Regions from separate parts of the Streptomyces sp. NPDC059917 genome, predicted to be linked through region 1. Evidence: riboswitches for the same ligand, from Rfam matches in the RefSeq annotation. Region 1 holds a riboswitch; each other region holds the start of a gene.
The links. A riboswitch is a leader RNA that binds a small molecule or an ion and turns the genes downstream of it on or off. The one in region 1 is predicted to bind cobalamin.

Region 2: linked by a shared signal. The riboswitch ahead of ACFWAR_RS32275 (ribonucleoside triphosphate reductase) and the one ahead of ACFWAR_RS05260 (CoA-acylating methylmalonate-semialdehyde dehydrogenase) in region 1 are both predicted to bind cobalamin.
Region 3: linked by a shared signal. The riboswitch ahead of ACFWAR_RS13950 (cobalamin biosynthesis protein) and the one ahead of ACFWAR_RS05260 (CoA-acylating methylmalonate-semialdehyde dehydrogenase) in region 1 are both predicted to bind cobalamin.
Region 4: linked by a shared signal. The riboswitch ahead of ACFWAR_RS22260 (ABC transporter substrate-binding protein) and the one ahead of ACFWAR_RS05260 (CoA-acylating methylmalonate-semialdehyde dehydrogenase) in region 1 are both predicted to bind cobalamin.

Annotation. Positions count from the first base shown of each region.
Region 1 covers NZ_JBHWLC010000006.1:4,365-9,276, reverse strand. The annotation lists gene ACFWAR_RS05270 (enoyl-CoA hydratase/isomerase family protein) at 1-441, opposite strand, end outside; gene ACFWAR_RS05265 (acyl-CoA dehydrogenase family protein) at 438-1,583, opposite strand; gene ACFWAR_RS05260 (CoA-acylating methylmalonate-semialdehyde dehydrogenase) at 1,588-3,087, opposite strand; cobalamin riboswitch at 3,297-3,483, opposite strand; gene ACFWAR_RS05255 (short-chain fatty acyl-CoA regulator family protein) at 3,549-4,912, opposite strand, start outside.
Region 2 covers NZ_JBHWLC010000079.1:10,771-15,682, forward strand. The annotation lists gene ACFWAR_RS32265 (aminotransferase class V-fold PLP-dependent enzyme) at 1-309, opposite strand, end outside; gene ACFWAR_RS32270 (anaerobic ribonucleoside-triphosphate reductase activating protein) at 403-1,002, opposite strand; gene ACFWAR_RS32275 (ribonucleoside triphosphate reductase) at 999-2,834, opposite strand; cobalamin riboswitch at 2,863-3,036, opposite strand; gene ACFWAR_RS32280 (glycoside hydrolase family 71 protein) at 3,109-4,791, opposite strand.
Region 3 covers NZ_JBHWLC010000019.1:43,081-47,992, reverse strand. The annotation lists partial or broken gene ACFWAR_RS13955 (cobyric acid synthase) at 1-1,602, opposite strand, end outside; gene ACFWAR_RS13950 (cobalamin biosynthesis protein) at 1,599-2,591, opposite strand; cobalamin riboswitch at 2,626-2,773, opposite strand; gene ACFWAR_RS13945 (hypothetical protein) at 2,877-3,098, opposite strand; gene ACFWAR_RS13940 (anion permease) at 3,119-4,399, opposite strand; gene ACFWAR_RS13935 (alpha/beta hydrolase) at 4,777-4,912, shown strand, end outside.
Region 4 covers NZ_JBHWLC010000038.1:44,927-49,838, forward strand. The annotation lists gene ACFWAR_RS22240 (glycoside hydrolase family 18 protein) at 1-311, opposite strand, end outside; gene ACFWAR_RS22245 (hypothetical protein) at 514-1,047, opposite strand; tRNA gene ACFWAR_RS22250 (tRNA-Trp) at 1,221-1,293, shown strand; gene ACFWAR_RS22255 (peptidoglycan-binding protein) at 1,401-2,213, opposite strand; cobalamin riboswitch at 2,462-2,597, shown strand; gene ACFWAR_RS22260 (ABC transporter substrate-binding protein) at 2,644-3,657, shown strand; gene ACFWAR_RS22265 (FecCD family ABC transporter permease) at 3,621-4,682, shown strand; gene ACFWAR_RS22270 (ABC transporter ATP-binding protein) at 4,679-4,912, shown strand, end outside.

The sequences.
Region 1 (4,912 bases):
GCCGATGCCGGTCTCGGGCATGGCCACGCGGGAGCGTTCGGTGACGATGCGGACGCTGCCGTGGGCGGAGATCCCGACGCCGCCGCCCATCACGATGCCGTCCATCAGGGCGACGTACGGCTTGGGGTAGCGGGCGATCCGGGCGTTGAGCCGGTACTCGTCGCGCCAGAAGTCCGCCGAGGCGGTGGAGCCGCTGCGGGCGTCCTCGTGGATGGAGCGGATGTCGCCGCCCGCGCACAGGCCGCGCTCGCCGGCGCCGCGCAGCACGACGGCCGCGACGGCCGGATCGTGCTCCCACGCGGTCAGCGCCGCGTCGATGCGCAGGGCCATGGCGTGGGTGAGCGCGTTCAGGGCCCGGGGACGGTTCAAGGTCACGTACCCGGCCCGCCCCTCGGTGTGCAGGAGGACGTGATCGGCGCCTTCGGCGGCGGTGGGGCTCATCGCAGGGCCTCCGTGAGTCCGCGGGCGACGATGATGCGCATGACCTCGTTCGTTCCTTCCAGGATCTGGTGCACCCGCAGGTCGCGGAGGATCTTCTCGATCCCGTACTCGCTGAGGTAGCCGTACCCGCCGTGCAGTTGCAGGGCCCGGTCCACGACGGAGTAGCCGGTGTCGGTGGCGAACCGCTTGGCCATCGCGCACAGTTGGGGGGCCAACGGATCACCCTGGTCCAGCGAGGCGGCCGCCTGGCGGACCAGCGCGCGCGCCGCGGCCAGCTCGGTGGCCATGTCGGCGAGCCGGAACTGCAGCGCCTGCGCGTCCAACAGCCGGGCCCCGAAGGCCTCCCGGTCGGCCAGGTACGCCAGGCTGCGGTCCAGTGCGCTCTGCGCACCGCCCAACGAGCAGGCGGCGATGCCCAGACGGCCGCCGTTCAGGCCGTTCATGGCGATGCGGAAACCGTCGCCCTCGGCGCCGAGCCGTCGGTCGGCGGGCACGCGGACGGCGTCGAGGACCACCTGCCGGGTGGGCTGGGCGTTCCAGCCCATCTTGCGCTCGTTGGGGCCGAAGGAGACGCCGGGGTCGTCGCGTTCGACCACGAAGGCGGAGATCCCGCCCGGACCCTCACCGCCGGTGCGCGCCATGACGACGTACACCTCGGCGGCGCCCGCACCCGAGATGAACTGCTTGACCCCGCTCAGGACGTAGTCGTCGCCCACCCGTTCGGCCCGGGTGCGCAGCGCGGCGGCGTCCGACCCGGCGCCCGGTTCGGTCAGGCAGTAGCTGCCGAGCGAGCGGGCCGAGCACAGGGCGGGGAGCCACCGGTCGCGCTGGACGCGGTCGCCGTAGCGGTCGATCATCCAGGCGACCATGTTGTGGATGGACAGGTATCCGGCGATGGAGGGGCACCCGGTGGCGAGGGCCTCGAAGACGAGGACGCCGTCGGCGCGGCTCAGGCCCGAACCGCCGTGCTCCTCGCGGACGTAGACGCCGCCGAGTCCGAGGTCGGCCGCCTTGCGGAGCACGTCCACCGGGAAGTGCTTGTCCTGGTCCCAGCCGACGGCGTACGGACCGAGCTGCTCCTGCGCGAAGTCGAGCGTGACCTCGGCGAGGGCGAGCTGATCGGGGGTCAGTGTGGTGGTCACCGGCTCAGCCCATCGTCGGGATGGTGAAGCTCGCGCCCTCCTTGGCCCCGGAGGGCCAGCGCGAGGTGACGGTCTTGGTACGGGTGTAGAAGCGGATCGAGTCGGGGCCGTGCTGGCCCAGGTCGCCGAAGCCGGACCGCTTCCAGCCGCCGAAGGTGTGGTAGGCGACGGGGACCGGGATGGGCACGTTGACGCCGACCATGCCGGCGCCGACGCGGCGGGTGAAGTCGCGGGCGGTGTCCCCGTCGCGGGTGAAGATCGCGACGCCGTTGCCGTACGGGTGCTCGGTGGGCAGCCGCAGTGCCTCCTCGTAGTCCGCCGCACGGGCGACGCACAGCACCGGGCCGAAGATCTCCTCGCGGTAGATCCGCATCCGCGGGGTGACGCGGTCGAAGAGGGAGGCCCCGGCGAAGAAGCCGTTCTCGTGCCCGGGCAGGGTGAACCCGCGCCCGTCGACGACGAGTTCGGCGCCCTCGTTGACCCCGATGTCGACGTAGCGCCGGACCCGGTCCAGCGCGTCCCGGCTGACCAGCGGGCCGAAGTCGGCGTCGGCGTCGTCGGAGCGGCCGATCCGCAGGGTGGCGATGCGCTCCCCCAGGCGGGCGACCAGCGCGTCGGCGGTCTCCTCGCCGACGGGGACGGCGACGGCGATCGCCATGCAGCGCTCACCGGCCGAGCCGTAGCCCGCCCCGATGAGGGCGTCGACGGCCTGGTCGAGATCGGCGTCCGGCATCACGATCATGTGGTTCTTGGCGCCGCCGAAGCACTGGGCGCGCTTGCCGTGGGCGGCGGCGGTGGCGTAGATGTGCGCGGCGATCGGCGTGGAGCCGACGAAGCCCAGCGCCTGCACCCGGGGGTCCGTCAGCAGCGTGTCGACCGCCTCCTTGCCGCCGTTGACCACGTTGAACACGCCGGGCGGCAGCCCCGCTTCGAGGAACAGCTCGGCGAGGCGCAGGGGTACGGAGGGGTCCCGCTCCGAGGGCTTGAGGACGAAGGCGTTGCCGCAGGCGAGCGCGGGGGCGGCCTTCCACAGCGGGATCATCGCGGGGAAGTTGAAGGGGGTGATGCCCGCGACGACGCCGAGCGGTGAGCGCAGGGAGTGCACGTCGATGCCGCTCCCGGCGTTGTCGGTGAACTCGCCCTTGAGGAGGTGGGGGATGCCCGCGGCGAACTCGACCACCTCCAGGCCGCGTTGGATGTCGCCGTGGGCGTCGGCGACGGTCTTGCCGTGTTCGGCCGACAGCAGTCGGGCCAGTGACTCCCTTTCGCCCGCGATCAGTTGCAGGAAGCGCAGCAGTACACGGGCGCGGCGCTGCGGGTTCCACTCGCCCCACTCGCGCTGCGCCGCCTCGGCGTCGGCGATGGCGGCCTCGGTGTCGGCGCGTCCGGCGAGCGGGACCCGGGCCTGGACGGCGCCGGTGTTGGGGTCGTGGACGTCGGCGAAGAGGCCGGACGTGCCGGTGGTGTGCTTTCCGCCGATGAAATGGGTGAGTTCGCGGACCATGGGAGCCTGCTCTCGTCAGGTGAGGATCCGGGGACGGCACGGCGCACCGGCGACCGGACCCGGTTCGGGTCCGTCGCGTGGGGTGCCGTGGGACAGGGCTGCCGGGGGCGGCCCGAGAGCTAGAGCGCGGGGGTCGCCGCTCGCTCCGCCGGATCACCAGGGTCGTGGGTACGGACCGGTGCCATGCGTGTCTGCTCCATCCTCGTGGACAACACGGAACGTTCCGCGGCCGGTAACCTGACTCCCGGATCACCGCGTGCCGTCCGCCTCGCCGACGTGACAGCGTCAGTGGCGTGTGGAGGGCAGCACACTCCCCGGTCACAGTGGCGGGACCGTGCCGGATTCACACCGGCTTCCCTGCACCGCGGACCTTGTGCCACGAACATATAGTTGGACGTCCTAGTAAGTCCACCCCCGCCGCCCCCGCCACGCCCACCGGCCCGGGCGGGCGACCGGCCCGCTCAATCGCCCTCGGTGACGACCGGGTAGGGCACGAAGGTGCTGCTGTTCTCGTCCACCGCGAGCGTTCGCCCGAGCGGGGGAGCGGCGCGCTGGGGGCATTCGAGGCGTTCGCAGAGGCGGCAGCCCATGCCGATCGGCGTGGCGGCCGAGGCGTTGGCGAGGTCGAGCCCGTCGGAGTAGACCAGGCGGGAGGCGTGCCGGATCTCGCACCCGAGGCCGATCGCGAAGGTCTTGCCGGGCTCGCCCCAACCGCCGCGGTGCCGGGTGACGGCCCGGGCGGTCCACAGGTGGCGCGCGCCGTCGGGCATGGCGGCGATCTGGACGTGGATGCGGCCGGGGGCGGCGAAGGCCTCGTAGACGTTCCACAGCGGGCAGGTGCCGCCCGCCCGGGAGAAGTGGAAGCCGGTGGCGGACTGCCGCTTGGACATGTTCCCGGCCCGGTCGACGCGGACGAAGGAGAACGGGACGCCCCGCAGGCGCGGCCGCTGGAGGGTGCTGAGGCGGTGGCAGACCGTCTCGTAACCCAGGCCGAAGCGCACGGTGAGCTTCTCGATGTCGTAGCGCTCCTCCTCGGCCGCCGCGTGGAAGGCCGGGTACGGGAGCACCAGCGCCGCGGCGAAGTAGTTCGCGATGCCGATGCGGGCCAGCGACCAAGCGGCCGAGCCCGCCTCGAAGTCCTCCGAGGCGAGGGCGGACAGACCCGCCCCGTGTTCGAGGAGCGCGAGCTGGGTGGCCATGCGGAACGCCTGCTGCCCGGGGAGCAGGCGCGGCGACAGGTGCAGGGTCCGCCGCGCGGGGTCGTAGCGGTGCAGCCGGTCGGCGTCCGGGGCCAGGCGTACGCCGTGCCGCTCGGCCAGCCGGTCCGCGAGGGCGGGCAGTACGCCGCCGGGGCGGATGCCGATCGCCTTCGCCAGGGCCTCGGCCGCGAGATCGGTGTCGTGGAGGTAGTTCTGGCGGCGGTAGAAGAACTCGCGGATCTCCTCGTGCGGCGGCCGGGGTCCGCCGACGGTCCCCCCGGCCCTGCCGTCCGCGGCGTCCGCGAGCCGCTCCGTCAGGGCCACGTTGCGCCGCCCCAGGTCGAGCAGGACCCCGGCGAGGGCCGGCAACCGCTGGACCAGCTCGGCCAGTTCGGAGGCCGAGACCCGGGCGGCCGTGATGTCGTCGGCCAGGGCCTCGCGCAGGTCCGCGAGGGTGCGCGCGCCGTCCCGCTCCGCGAAGAAGCCCGGATCGACGCCGAAGGCCTCCGTGAGCCGGAGCAGCACGGGCACCGTGAGCGGGCGGGAGTCGTGCTCCATCTGGTTCAGGTAGCTGGGGGAGATCTCCAGTCGGCGCGCCAACTCGGCCTGGCTGAGCCGCCGCTCCT
Region 2 (4,912 bases), on a different contig from region 1:
GAGCCGCAGGGCGTCCAGGGCCAGGTTGGCGCCCTCGGTGGCGTTGGAGATGAAGGACATGCCCTCCGGGTCGGCGGCCGGGTCGAGGTGGGCGGCGATCCTGGCCCGGGCGGCGGCCACCCGGTCGCCCACGCCGACGAAGAAGGTGTCGGGATCGGCGTGCATCTCCTCGCGCAGGGCCTGGTGGGCGTCCTGCACGGGTATCGGCACGGCGCCGAAGGAACCGTGGTTGAGGTGGGCGATGTCCGGGTCCAGGCGGAAGAGTCCGGCCCCGCCGGGGAAGGCCGACGGGGTGATGGGCTCGGTCACGGGTGCCTCCGGGGTGTGCGGCGCGGCGGGTGGCAGCGGTGGTGCTGCCCCGACGGATCATGCGGGGGCGACCGCATGATCCGGTAGGGCCAATTACGCCACGGCGGACGGCCGCATCACCTGGCGGACCGAACTCCCGGCGCCGAGTTCGGCCAACCAGCCGTCGAGATCCGCCAGGGCCCGTGCGTCCAGGTGCGCCGGATCGACGGTGGTGCGCAGTTGGTGCGGGACGCCGGAGGCGAGCAGGAGGCGCAGGCTCGCCTCGGCCGAGGCCGCCGCGTGACCGATGCCGGTGACCCGCTCGTAACGGCCGGGCGGGGCCTTCACGTCGAAGCCGACCCAGTCCAGCAGGCCCTCCTCCAGCAGCCGGGCGAAGCGGCGCGGGAAGGCCCCGCCGGTGTGCAGGCCCACCTGGTGGCCCAGCGCGCGGGCCTCGCGGATCGCCTCGGCCAGGTCGCGCTGGAGCAGGGGTTCGCCTCCGGAGAAGACCACGCCGTCGAGCAGGCCGGTGCGCCGCGCGAGGTGGCGCAGCACCTCGTCCCAGCCGATGGCGGCGGGGGCGAGCGGGGAGAGCAGGTCGGGGTTGTGGCAGTAGCCGCACCGCCAGGGGCAGCCCTGGCAGAAGACGGTGCTGGTCAGCTTGCCCGGCCAGTCGCAGGTGGACAGCCGCGACCAGCCGCCGATCCGGATCACGCCCCGGCTCCCGCTCCTGCGCCCGTGCCCGCGCCGGTGTCGGATCCCGGCGCTCCGCCGACGTGCCGGAAGTGGACGCGCTCGGCGTGCTCGCCCTTCTTGCCGATGTTGAAGGAGGACACCGGCCGGTGGTAGCCCATGACCCGCGTCCACACCTCGCAATCGGCTCCGCAGTGCGGGCAGTTGGGCTGCTCCCCCGCGAGGTAGCCGTGTTCGGCGCAGATCGAGAAGGTCGGGGTGACCGTGAGGTAGGGCAGCCGGAAGCGCTCCAGGGAGCGGCGCACCAGGGACCGGCAGGCCTCGGCGGTGGGGATCCGCTCCGTCATGTAGAGGTGCAGGACCGTGCCGCCGGTGTACTTGGCCTGGAGTTCGTCCTGCCGCTCCAGCGCCTCGAAGGGGTCGTCGGTCCACCCGACGGGCAGCTGCGAGGAGTTGGTGTAGTAGGGGTTGGCGTCCGTGCCCGCCTGGAGGATCTCGGGGTACCGCCGCCGGTCCTCCTTGGCGAAGCGGTACGTCGTCCCTTCGGCCGGGGTGGCCTCCAGGTTGTAGAGGTTCCCGGTGCGCTCCTGGAACTCCACCATGCGGGCGCGGACGCGGTCCAGCAGGCGGACGGCCAGCGCGTGCCCGGCCTCGGTGGTGATGTCGTCCGCGTCCCCGGAGAAGTTGCGGATCATCTCGTTGATCCCGTTGACCCCGATGGTCGAGAAGTGGTTGCGCAGGGTGCCCAAGTAGCGCTTGGTGTAGGGGAACAGTCCGCCGTCGATCAGGTCCTGGACGGTGATCCGCTTCAGCTCCAGGCTGTCCTTGGCCAGCTCGCACAGCCGGTCCACGGCGGCCATCAGGGCGTCCTCGTCGCCCGCGTGCAGGTGGCCGAGGCGGGCGCAGTTGAGCGTGACCACGCCGAGGGAGCCGGTCTGTTCGGCGCTGCCGAAGAGGCCGTTGCCGCGCTTGAGCAGCTCGGTGAGGTCGAGCTGGAGGCGGCAGCACATCGAGCGGATCATGTGCGGGGACAGCTCGGAGTTGATGAAGTTCTGGAAGTAGGGGAGCCCGTACTTGGCGGTCATCGCGAAGAGCCGCTCGGCGTTCTCGCTCTCCCAGGGGAAGTCCCGGGTGATGTTGTAGGTGGGGATCGGGAAGGTGAAGACCCGGCCGGTGGCGTCGCCCTCCGTCATGACCTCGATGTAGGCCCGGTTGATCAGGTCCATCTCGTGCTGGAGCTCGCCGTAGGTGAAGTCCGCTTCGACCCCGCCGATCACGGGGACCTGATCGCGCAGGTCCTCGGGGCAGGTCCAGTCGAAGGTGAGGTTGGTGAAGGGGGTCTGGGTGCCCCAGCGCGAGGGCACGTTCAGATTGTGCACCAGCTCCTGGACACACTGCCTGACCTGGGCGTACGTCATCGCGTCGAGGCGGACGTAGGGGGCGAGGTAGGTGTCGAAGGAGGAGAAGGCCTGGGCGCCCGCCCATTCGTTCTGGAGGGTGCCGAGGAAGTTGACGATCTGGCCGACGGCCGAGGACAGGTGCCGGGGCGGGCCGGAGTCGATCTGGCCGGGGACCCCGTTGAACCCCTCGGTCAGCAGGGTGCGCAGGGACCAGCCCGCGCAGTAGCCGGAGAGCATGTCCAGGTCGTGGATGTGGAAGTCGCCCTCGCGGTGGGCGGCGGCGATCTCGGCCGGGTAGACGCGCTCCAGCCAGTAGTTCGCCGTCACCTTGCCCGCCGCGTTCAGGATCAGGCCGCCGAGCGAGTAGCCCTGGTTGGCGTTGGCGTTGACCCTCCAGTCCCGGCGCTCCAGGTATTCGGTCACGGTCTCCACGGCGTCTACGGCAGCGGTCACGGCAGCCCTCCCACGAGGCTCGGCACGGAAGTGTGGTTCGTTGGCCGGCAGGTGTCGGACTCGCGCGGCGCCCCGTCCCCGTCGGGGGAAGGGCGTGCGCTCACCGTTGCGGGGCAGTCCCGGATTCGCATCGGGTTCCCTGTTGCCTCGGTCGGGGCGGACATGAGCGTGGCCCCGCCGAACCGGCAGGGCCAACACTACATATGGATATGACCGCCCAGCGCGACCACAAGATATTGGGTGACCTTCGTCCCGGGAGAGGGTCCCAAAGTCCCTACGGTGACGTGCGGCCGCTGGTCGCCCCGTAGTACTGGAGGTCCTGGACCGCGACCGTGCGGTCCACCGGGTACGACAGCTCGACCGAGGTCGAGGTGACCCCGTCGCGGACCGCCCGGGCCGAGCTGGTGCCGGAGCGCAGCTCCAGCAGGTGCGACCGGACTCCGGCGGGGGCCTCGTAGGCGTCCGCGTCCCCGCCGGTCGCGGTACGGACGGTGGCCGGGGCGGTCAGGAAGCTGAGCACCTCCACCGCGTCCCGAGGCGCGGCGCTGCCCTTGCGCAGGGACATCACCAGGGACTGGGTCCCGGTCGGGTCGGCCGCGGCGAACTGGGTGCGCGAGGTCAGGTAGAGCGTGTCCCGGACGATCCGCGGCCAGGAGCCCGTCTTGAACCGGGTCAGGTAGTAGGAGGAGATGTCCAGGTAGGTGTGGCCGTTGTGCAGGGAGGGGGCGAACTGGCTGCCCTCCGAGTAGTCGTTCCAGGTGGTCAGCTGCACCCAGTCGGCGCCGTCGTCGATGGCGTGCGTCCAGGTGGAGCGCAGGGTGGCGGTGTTCCCGGCCTCGTCGTAGATCCCCTGGTTGGGGCGGGCGTCCTGGACGGAGACCGGCTGCATCCAGATCTTGCCCGCCTCGTGCGCGCGCCGGACGTCGTCGGCCGCGCCGTCCTGGCCGACGTAGCTGCGGCTGCCCCACTCGGAGAACCCGTAGCTGATGGGCGCGAACCGCGCGCCGTGCGCGGCGAAGTCGAGGAAGAGCGGGACGAACGCGGTGCGGATGCCGTGCTTCGACCTCAGCAGGTCGATCACCCGGCTCCACCAGGCGACGTCCTTCTCCTCGGCCTTGAAGGGGGAGACGACCAGCCGACCGTCGCCCAGGCGGTGCGCGGCGGGCGCCGCGGCGAGGGCGGCGAGCGCGGTCGCGAGCACGGCCGGGTCGTCGGTCTTGAGGGAGGTCATGTCCGGCATCAGCATGATCTTGAAGGCGGGGTCGACCGAACGGGCCGCCTCCATGAGGAGGTTGGCGCGGTCCCAGTTGGGGCCGGAGAGGGAGAGCAGGTCGAGGGTGAAGCCGTCGATCCCGGCGGCGCGGGCCGTGCGCACCTCCTGGCGGAGGTTGGCCAGCTCCCAGTCGCCCTGTTGGGGCGGCACGGGCAACGGCCGGTCGCGCAGCAGCCCGCCGTAGCGCTCGTGCTTGCCGTTCTCCCCCGCCGGGGCGAGGTAGTTGCGGGTGTAGTAGTCGCCGTCCGCGCTCGCGTTGTCGAGGGAGAGCGGGTAGGGGGTGAAGTAGTGGGCGAAGACCAGCTTCTTGCCGGCGCGCAGCGCGGTGGCGTCCGGCAGGTCGAAGGGCAGGGCCCCGGCGGGCCGTCCGCCGCCGTCCGCCGCGCCCCCGGCGCCCGCGCCCTTGGACGCGTCGGGGTCCGGGCTCGCGTCGGGGGCCGCGCTCCCCGGAGCACCGGGAGAGCCGCCGCGGTCCCCGGGTCCGACGGACCAGGGCGCGCCGATGTCGGGGGCCGAGCGGCCGCGGCGGTCACCCGCGGAGAAGGGGTCCCAGGCGAGGCCCGTCGCCGCGAACACCCCGACGAGGAGGAAGCCCGCGACGAGCGCGGCCAGCAGCATCCGGCCGCCGCGCGGGCCCGGTCGGCGCCGGTGCGATAAGGGTCGGCCCGGTCGCTGCGCACTCATCCTGGTCCCCTTTCCGGAACGTGCCCGTGTCCGGGGCTGCACAGCAGTAGAGCCGATTCCCGACATCCGGACAACCGTTCCCCCTCCGGTCGGGCCGGGCACGTACGTCACGGGGACCACG
Region 3 (4,912 bases), on a different contig from region 1:
CGCGGTGGTCGGGGGCGAGGATCCCGCCGGGTTCGGGGAGGGGTGGGGAAGAGACGGCCGCCCGCAGGGCCCGGGCCGCCCTCACGGCGCACCCGGGGGGAGGAAGGGCAGGCCCGAGGGCGCCCCGCCCTCGATCAGCCGCAGCAGCGCACCGGTGTCCGCGTGTTCCTCGATCAGATCGCCCAGCAGGTCGAGCTGTTCCTCCCGCAGCGCCCCGAAGGACGTGTCCGGCGCCGGTACGAACCGCCGCCCGGCCGCGCGCGCGACCTCCCGCAGGAAGGCCCGCCGGAAGCCGTCGCTCTCCAGCGACCCGTGCCAGTGGGTGCCCCACACCTCGCCGACCCGGCACCCGTCCAGGAAGGGGGTCCCGCCCCGCACGTCGGCCACGCCGTGGTGGATCTCGTACCCCTCGACGGCCTCGCCCAGCGCGTGCCCGCTCGGCCGGGCGAGCGTCTTCTCCCGCTCGAAGCGCACGCGCACCGGTAGCAGCCCGAGCCCGTCGACGACCCCGGCCCGGGATTCGACCTCGTCGTCGATGGATTCGCCCAGCGCCTGGAAGCCGCCGCAGATGCCCAGCACCGGGCGCCCCTCGGCGGCCCGCCGGGCCAGCGCGTTGGCGAGCCCGCGCTCGCGCAGCCAGGCCAGCGCCTTCACGGTGCCGCGGGTGCCCGGTACGACGACCAGGTCGGCGTCGGCCAGTTCCTCGGCCCGGTCCACGAAGCGCACCACGACGCCCGGTTCGGCGGCCAGCGCGTCGACGTCCGTGAAGTTCGACATCAGGGGCACCGCGCAGACGGCGACCCGCAGCACGTCCTCGCCGACCGGCGGGGCGACCACGGATTCCCGTACGGCGCCGCGCAGGGAGACGCGCAGGCCGTCCTCCTCGTCGATGCCGAGGCCGTGCTGGAAGGGGAGCACGCCGTACGTCGCCCGCCCGGTCAGGCCCCGCAGCATCTCCATGCCCGGCTCCAGCAGGGAGACGTCGCCGCGGAACTTGTTGACGAGGTAGCCCGCGATCAGCGACTGGTCCTCGGGGGACAGCAGCGCCGTCGTGCCGAAGAACGAGGCGAAGACCCCGCCGCGGTCGATGTCGCCGACCACGACCACCGGGAAGCGCGCGGCCCGCGCGATCCCCATGTTCACGATGTCCGTGCGCCGCAGGTTGATCTCGGCCGGACTGCCCGCCCCCTCGCAGATCACGGCGTCATACGTGCCCCGCAGCTGCTCCAGGCAGTCCGTGACGATGCCGAGCAACTGCTCCTGACGGCCCCCGTGGTAGCCGCGCGCGCTCATCTCGCCCACCGGCTTGCCCAGCAGCACCACCTGGCTGCTGCTGTCGCTGCCGGGCTTGAGCAGCACCGGGTTCATCAGCGCGGTCGGCTCGACCCGGGCCGCCTGGGCCTGCATCGCCTGGGCGCGGCCGATCTCGGCGCCCTCCAGGGTGACGAAGGAGTTCAGCGACATGTTCTGGGCCTTGAAGGGGGCCACCTTCACGCCCTGGCGGGCCAGCCAGCGGCAGATGCCCGCCGTGACCACGCTCTTGCCCGCGTCGGAGGTGGTCCCGGCGACCAGGAGCCCCCCGCCGCGCCGTGCGCCGCTCATCCGCGTCCCTTCGCCTTCGTCGTACGGGTCGGACCGCTGCGGCCCGACGTGCAATGTGCCACCAACAGCCGCAAGGACACGCAGGCCCCGAGGGAGATCCAGGTCACCCGGCGCGAGAGCCGTACGGCCCGCTCGATGTCCGCGACCTCGACCGGGCGGCCCGCCGCCCCGTTCAGCACCGCCCGGTGCTCCACGCGCCCGGCGTACGCCAGGGTCCCGCCGAGGCGGACCCCGAGCGCCCCGGCGAAGGAGGCCTCCACCGGTCCGGCGTTCGGGCTGGGGTGCGCCGAGGCGTCCGCGCGCCAGGCCCGTACGGCGCCCCGCCGGTCCGGTCCGGCCAGCACGGCGGCCAGCGCGGTCAGCCGCGCGCCCGGCCAGCCCGCGACGTCGTCGAGCCGGGCCGAGGCCCAGCCGTAGCGCAGGTAGCGGGGGGACTTGTGGCCGACCATCGCGTCGAGGGTGTTCACGGCGCGGAAGCCCAGCAGCCCGGGCACTCCCGCCAGGGCGCCCCAGACCAGGGCGCCGACGACGGCGTCGGAGGTGTTCTCGGCGACCGACTCCACGACGGCGCGGGCGATCTGCTGCTCGTCCAGGGCCTGCGGGTCGCGCCCGCACAGGTGCGGCAGCCGCTCGCGGGCCACCTCGGTGTCCCCGGCGGCGAGCGCGCCCCCGATGGCGCGGGCCTCGCGGCCCAGCGAGGTGCCGCCGACCACCGCCCAGGTCGCGGCGGCGGTCAGGGCGATGCGGGCGGCGGCAGTCCGGGAGCGCACGGCGCGGGCGCCGAGCGCGCCGACGGCGGCCGCGCCCCCGGCGCACACCAGGGCGTGGACCGCGCCCCGGGCGCGGCTCTTGCCCCACAGGGCTCGTTCGACGGTGGCGGCGGCCCGCCCGAAGGCGGCGACGGGATGCCCGCGGCGCGGATCACCGAGGATCCGGTCGCCGATCAGGCCGGCCGTCGCGCCGTACGCGAAAACGCGATCGGCACGCATGTGGCAGGTAGGTCCTCACTCAGGGTCCGCGCCCTGGTTCGACGTGTCCGGTGGCGAGAGTTCCTGGCTTCCGGGAGCCTTCGGCTCCTCGGTGACAGTGGCGGGACCGCGCCGGATTCGCACCGGACTTCCTCTTCATGCCGCCGTATTGGCTCGGGCAGTCCACCACGCACCGCGAACGCCCGTCAACTTGCCGTTGACCTGCGAAAGCTCCCCCCGGCCGCGGGCCGGAGGGAGCTTTCGGACGTGCTGGTGCGGGAGGGGCGCCCGGGGGTGTCCGGGGTGTCAGCTGACGATCAGGTAGATCGCGTAGCCGACGGCCACCGCGCACAGTGCGAAGCAGGCGTACGCGCCGGTGCGCGCCAGGTGGGCGGTGTCGCCCTGGCCGGTGGCGGTCTCGTGCTTCGACAGGCCCACGATGCCCAGGGTGAAGAGGGTCACGAGGGCGACGGTCGCGGAGAGGCTGACGCCGAACACGGAGCCGAGTGCTGCCCAGTCGATCTTCATACTGCCGATTCCTCTGTGGGTCAGACCGCGGCGGCGGGCGCCGCCGGTGCCGGGGGAGCGGCCGGGGCCGGGGTCGGGATGGTCGCCTTGAAGGCCTCGTCCGTGACCGCGGCGGTGGTGCCCGCGACCGGGGGGACGGCCACGGCGGCGATCGCGGTGGTGACCACGCCCGGCGCCTCGACCGTGCTGTCGGCGGTGCCCGCGGCCTCGTTCACGTTGGTGTGGTCGACGACCTGGCGGCGCGAGATCAGCCAGATGGCGACGCAGGAGCCGACGAGGAAGAGGGCGACGGCGGCGACGCCGACGTCACCGGTGCGCATGACCAGCTCGGCGCCCGCGGCCACCAGGGCGGCGGCCGGAAGGGTCAGGCCCCAGGCGATGAACATCCGGCTGGCGGTGGACCAGCGGACCACGCCGCCCTTGCGACCGAGACCCGCGCCCATGACCGCGCCGGAGCAGGCGTGGGTGGTGGAGAGGGAGAAGCCGAGGCTGGAGGAGGCCAGGATGACGCTCGCGGCCGAGGTCTGGGCCGCGAAGCCCTGCTGCGGCTGGAGGTCGGTCAGGCCGCTGCCCATGGTGCGGATGATGCGCCAGCCGCCCAGGTAGGTGCCCATCGCGATCGCCATGCCGGCGGAGACGATGACCCAGACCGGCGGGTTGGAGCCGGGCGCGAGCGCCCCGCCCGCGACCAGCGCGAGGGTGATGATGCCCATGGTCTTCTGCGCGTCGTTGGTGCCGTGCGCGAGGGAGACGAGACCGGCCGAGGCGATCTGACCGGCCTTGTAGCCCTTGGCGGAGGTCTTCTTGTCGACGTTGCCGCCCAGCTTGTAGGTCAGCTTGGAGGCCAGCATCGCGGCCACACCGGCGACGATCGGCGCGGCGACCGCGGGGAGCAGCACCTTCGTGACGAGCGTGCCGCCGTTGACGGCGCCGAGGCCGGCGGAGGCGACGGCCGCGCCGACCAGGCCGCCCATCAGGGCGTGCGAGGAGCTGGAGGGGAGGCCGACCAGCCAGGTGACGAGGTTCCAGAGGATCGCGCCGACGAGCGCGGCGAAGATCACTTCCGGCTGGATGCCTTCTTCGTTGACCAGGCCCTTGGAGATCGTCTTGGCGACCTCCACGGACATGAAGGCGCCGACGAGGTTCAGCACGGCGGACATGGCCACCGCCGTCTTGGGCTTGAGCGCGCCGGTCGAGATGGTGGTAGCCATCGCGTTGGCCGTGTCGTGAAAACCGTTCGTGAAGTCGAACACGAGAGCGGTGATGATCACGATCCCGAGGAGAAGCGTTATGTGCTCCATTTACCCAGGCTTCTGTTTGACGTCAGTGGCTAGCCGACCGTAGGCAACCTGGGTGAACGGAAGATGAACTGGAACGGGCGGAGCGGTGTACCGGCCGGGGGTCGGTTTGGGGGCCTCGTCCCGGTTGATAGGTCGATACATCGATTTACGCACGTCAGGCCCGGGTTGGCCATCGGCCATATGGGGGCCTTCCGGCCCGCCCGGCCGCTCGTCCGGGCGGGCGGACGAGACCCAGATCACGCCCGGAACGGACCCGGAGCGGACGCGGAACGGACCCGGAGCGGAGCGCGATCCGGGTCCCGCGGAACGAGCCGCTCCGCCGGCCGGAACCAACCGCTCCACTGGCCGGGGCGGGCGTGCCGGTCGACACTGGAGCGGTGCGCTCCGCAACGACGACGGCAGCGGCCGTCACCGCCTCCCTCACCGCCGCCGCAGGCCTGGCCGCGGCGGCCACGGTCGCCGCGGTCGCGGTCGGCCGGCACGCGGCCGACGCGGCCCTGCGCATCGAGCCCG
Region 4 (4,912 bases), on a different contig from region 1:
TAGTCGGCCCAGGCGTCGGCCTCGCCGGGGACGTTGCCGGTGAAGCACTTGCCGTCCGCCCCGATGTTGCCGAAGGCGTAGTTGATGTGGGTGAGCTTGGCGGCGGCGCCGCTGGTCTCCAGGTTCTTGACCTGGAAGTCGCGCCCGTAGACGCCCCATTGGGTGAAGTAGCCGACGCGGTTGTACGTGCGCCCGTGACCGTAGTCGCCGTCGGCGCGGTCGGTGGCGGCTCCCGCGGCGGGCGCGAAGGCCGCCAGGAGGGAGAAGGAACAGGCGGCGACGGCCAGCCTGCCGAGCGTGCTGCGGCGCATGGGCTTCCTTTGCGGATGCGGGGAGTGGTGCTCCTGAGCCGTGCTGTGCGCGTGCTGTGCATCCCGGAAGGTATTGGTCTGGACCAGAGTGGTCAAGGGGGCGGCGGGAGTTCGGGTTCCCCACGGGGTCGCGTTCGGCGGACGGGCGGGCTCGGGGGACGGGCGCGTGCAGGGGACGGGCGGGCTCGGAGGACAGGTGGGCTCAGGAGAGGGGCCACTGGCCGATGTCGTCGGCCGTCCCGCCGTCCAGCGCGAACTGCACCGCCGACGGGCGGGCGTCGCGGGGGAGCTCGAAGGTGACGCTGCCGGTGGACCGCTCGCCGGGCGCGAGGGACAGCCCCTCCGGGAATTCCGTTCCGGCCGTCGTGGCCCTGGCCACACCGGAGTACCGCTTGCCGCTCAGGTCCAGGAGGTACGAGCCGTCGCGCGGGGCGTCGGTGTAGCGGGCCGTCCCGGTGTTGACCAGGCGGAACTCCACGGAGACGAGCCGCCGCGCCGGATCCGGCGCGGGATCCGCGGTGCGCGGGGTCGCCGGATCGGTCACGGTGACGAGGGTGACGTCGAGCAGCTCGCCGGGCCGATTGCCGCGCAGCGAGATCGTCTCCCCGGTGGGCCCCGCGGGGAGCCGTCCCCGCGCCTGCGCGGTGCCGGGTCCGAGGAGGGTCGGCGCGGCGAGGGCGAGCGCGAGGGCGAGGGTGAGGGCGGGCGCGGCGGAGGAGGGTCGCAGACGGCGCATGGCTGAACCTCCTCGGGCGTGGGGCCACCTCCCACCATCCCCCTCGGTGCCCGGCCCCGCCACCTGCGACGCTTCCCGTCGCGGCCGGGGGGCGCCCGCTGGTCCCGTCCGGTGACCACATGCTGGAAACGATTGGATCATCCGCGTGCCCCGTGCGAAGCTAAGGCCGTCGAAGGGGCGTAGCTCAGTTGGTAGAGCGTTGGTCTCCAAAACCAAATGTCGTAGGTTCGAGTCCTGCCGCCCCTGCAAGAACCCTTCGAAGCCCAGGTCGAACGCGCCGCGTTCACCCTGGGCTTCGGGCGTTCGGGTGGGTGCGCGGGGGCGCCCGGATCAGGTGTTGGGGACCTGTCGGATCAGGTGTTGGGGACCTGGAGGAGATCCCAGGTGGTGCGGCCGGGGGGCCAGGTGGCGGCGGTCCCGGTGAAGCCGCACGTGCGCTGCCACGCCTCGTAGCTCCTCTTGTCACCGGCGCCGATGACGTCCTTGTCGCGGCTCGACTCGTACCGGTCGCAGCCGACGGCGACCAGGCGGTCGTGCATGGCCGCCACGATCGGCGAGCGGCGGCCCGTGGTGAACCAGCCCGCGCCCGGGAACGGCTCGAACGTGGGCGCGGTGACGGGTGGCGCCCACCGCCAGGAGGTGATGGCGGTCCCGCCGCGGGGGTCGTGGGGGTCGGCGGTCGGCGGGCACTCGCCGTCCGGATAGCGGGGGGCGAAGTAGCCGGTGAGGTAGTTGCTGCGGCGGGGGTTGGAGTGCGACCAGACGCCGTTGCCCTGCCCGTGGTCCGCGGCCCCGGCCCGGATGGAGTTGCCGCCCTTGGTGTACACCGTGTCCGCGTCGAAGCCGGTGACCATCTCGGTGTGCGCGCCGTTGCCGAAGTTCACCCACGCTCCGGCGCTCGGGTACTCGGACCACTGGCCGCGGCGCTGCGCCCAGTCGGTGAACGCCGAGACGTTGTCGACCTTGGGCACGATCGCGTCGAGACCGACGTCGTGGTAGGTGCACCAGTCGAAGATGACGCACCACGCGACTCCGTCCTCGCCGAACTCGCGTCCCCACCGCGTGTAGTTGTCCCAGCCGACCGTGCTGTTCCAGCCCTCGTAGACCTGTTCGGGCACGGACATCAGGTGGTCGGTGAGCTGCCGCCACTGGGGTGAGGTGGTCATGGGGGTCCTCCAGGTGTGACAGGTGTGACGGGTGTGGCGTGGTGCAGGGGGCGGATTGCAGAGGAGGTGCAGAGGGGTGTGCAGAGGGGTGTGCGGAGGGGTGCGGTCGGGGTCGCGGGAGGCGACGATTTCCCAAGTGGTCCCCAGGAATGTGACGGCCAATGCGCCCCTGAGCTGCTGTATCGATTCAGCTCGGTCGGCGCCCCCCGGGGCGCCGCGGCCGGTGCGCCGACGTCGGGGCGCGGGTGGTCTGGCAGAATTGTCCGGGTTACCCCCGGGCGGCGCGTACCAGGAAACCGGTGTGAAACCGGTACGGTCCCGCCACTGTGACCGGGCCCTCGCGGGTCCGGGAGTCAGACACTGACGTGCCGCCTCTTCCTTTCGACTTCCTTTCGACCAGGGGACGAGGATCCCCCGGAGAGGCCCTGCCATGTCGCGTTTCCGTGCCGCCCTGCGCGCGCTCGCCCCGCTCGCCCCCCTGACGCTCCTGATACCGCTCGTCGCCTGCGGCGCCGCCGAGGAGGGAGCGACGGGCGACGGCGCGGCGCGGCCGACGTCCGGCGCCGCGGGCGCGGGGTTCCCGTACACCGTGACCAACTGCGGTGTGACCACGACGTACCGGGAACCGCCCCGGCGCGCCGTCGCCATGAACCAGCACGCCACCGAGGTGCTGCTCGCCCTCGGCCTCGGCGACCGGATGGCCGGCACCGCCTACCTCGACGACGCCGTCCTGCCCGCCTACCGGCCCGCCTACGACAAGATCAAGGTGTTGGCGAAGGAGTACCCGTCGAAGGAACTGCTCCTCGGCGCCAACCCCGACTTCGTCTACGGCGGTTACTCCAGCGCCTTCGACAAGTCCCAGGGGCGCGACCGCGAGACGCTGGGGAAGAGCGGTATCAACACCCGTCTCAGCGTGGAGTACTGCACCCAGGGCCCGGTCCGCTTCGAGCAGCTCAAGACCGAGATCACCGAGGTGGCCCGCACCTTCGGGGTGCCCGACCGGGGCGCGCGCCTGATCGAGGACGAGCAGCGCCGCATCGACGCCGTCGCGGCACGCGTGAAGGACAAGCCGCGCCCGAACGTCTTCGTCTACGACTCCGGGGAGACGGCGGCCTTCACCTCGGGCGGCAACGGCATCGGCAACGAGATCGTCTCCCTGGCGGGCGGGACGAACGCCTTCGCCGACCTGAAGGACACCTTCGGGGACGTGTCCTGGGAGAAGGTCATCGAGCGCAAGCCGGACACCGTGCTGATCTACGACTACGGCGGGACCGGCGTCGAAGCCAAGAAGCAGCGCCTGTTGAACGACCCGGCCCTCGCCCAGGTTCCCGCGATCAGGGACCGGCGGTTCGTCGTCCTGCCGCTGTCCTCGGCCGTCCTCGGGGTGCGCGTCGCCGACGCCGTCGAATCCCTCGCCGGTCAACTGCACCCCGACGCCCCGTGAGGGCGGACCGCCGCCGCACCCCGCTCGTCCTCGTCCTCCTCGCCCTGGCGCTCGCCGCCGGTGCGGTGGCGGGACTGGCCCTGGGGCCGGTGCGGATCCCCGCCGGCCAGGTGCTGGAGATCGTCGCGGACGGACCGCGCCCCGGTGCCTTCGCCTCCATCGTGTGGGACGTCCGGATGCCGCGCGTGCTGCTGGCGGCCGTGGTCGGCGCCGGACTGGCCGTGACGGGCGCCGTGCTGCAGGCCCTCGTGCGCAACCAGCTCGCCGACCCGTTCCTGCTCGGCGCGTCCTCCGGAGCCTCCGCGGGCGCCGTGGCCGTCATCGTGCTCGGCCTCGGCGCGGGCGTCGCGACCAGCGTCACCCTGCCCCTGGCCGCCTTCGTCGGCTCGCTCGGCGCGTTGGTCACCGTGTACGCCCTGGCCCGGCGCGGCGGGACCATGACCACCGGGCGGCTGATCCTCGCCGGGGTCGCCGTCCAGTACATCCTGTCCGCGCTCACCAGCCTGGTGCTGGTCCTCTCGGCGCGGGCCGAGGAGGTCCGCTCCATCCTCTTCTGGACGCTCGGGGGCCTCGGCGGGGCGCGGTGGGACGAACTGGCCCTGCCCGCGGCCGTCCTGGCCGTGGGGACCGGGCTGCTGCTCGGCCTCGCCCGGCCGCTGGACCTGCTGCTCGCCGGTGAGGAGGACGCGCGGACCCTCGGACTCGACACCGGTCGCTTCCGGGCCGCCGTCTTCGTGCTGACCTCCCTGGTCATCGGGGTGCTGGTGGCGTTCAGCGGTGCGATCGGTTTCGTCGGGCTGATGGTTCCCCATGCCGCCCGGATGGTCGTCGGCGCCGGGCACCGGGCGCTCCTGCCGGTGGCCGCGCTGGGCGGGGCGGTCTTCCTGATGCTGACCGACCTGGTCGCCCGTACCGCGGCGGCGCCCGAGGAGATTCCGGTCGGCGTCGTCACCGCCCTGGTCGGCGGGCCGTTCTTCCTGTGGATGCTGCGGCGCTCCAGCCGCAGCGAGGGGGTGACCGGATGACCGCGTCGCCCCCCTCGCGAGCGCTGGAACTGCGCGCCGAGGCCGTGCGTTACGAGGTGGACGGCAAGCCGCTGCTGCACGGCGTCGACCTCACCGCGCACCCCGGCGAGACGATCGGCGCGGTCGGTCCGAACGGCAGTGGCAAGACCACCTTGCTGCGCTGCGTGTACGGCACCCTGCGGCCCACCGGCGGGCGGGTCGTGCTCGACGGTGTGGACGCGGCCTCGCTG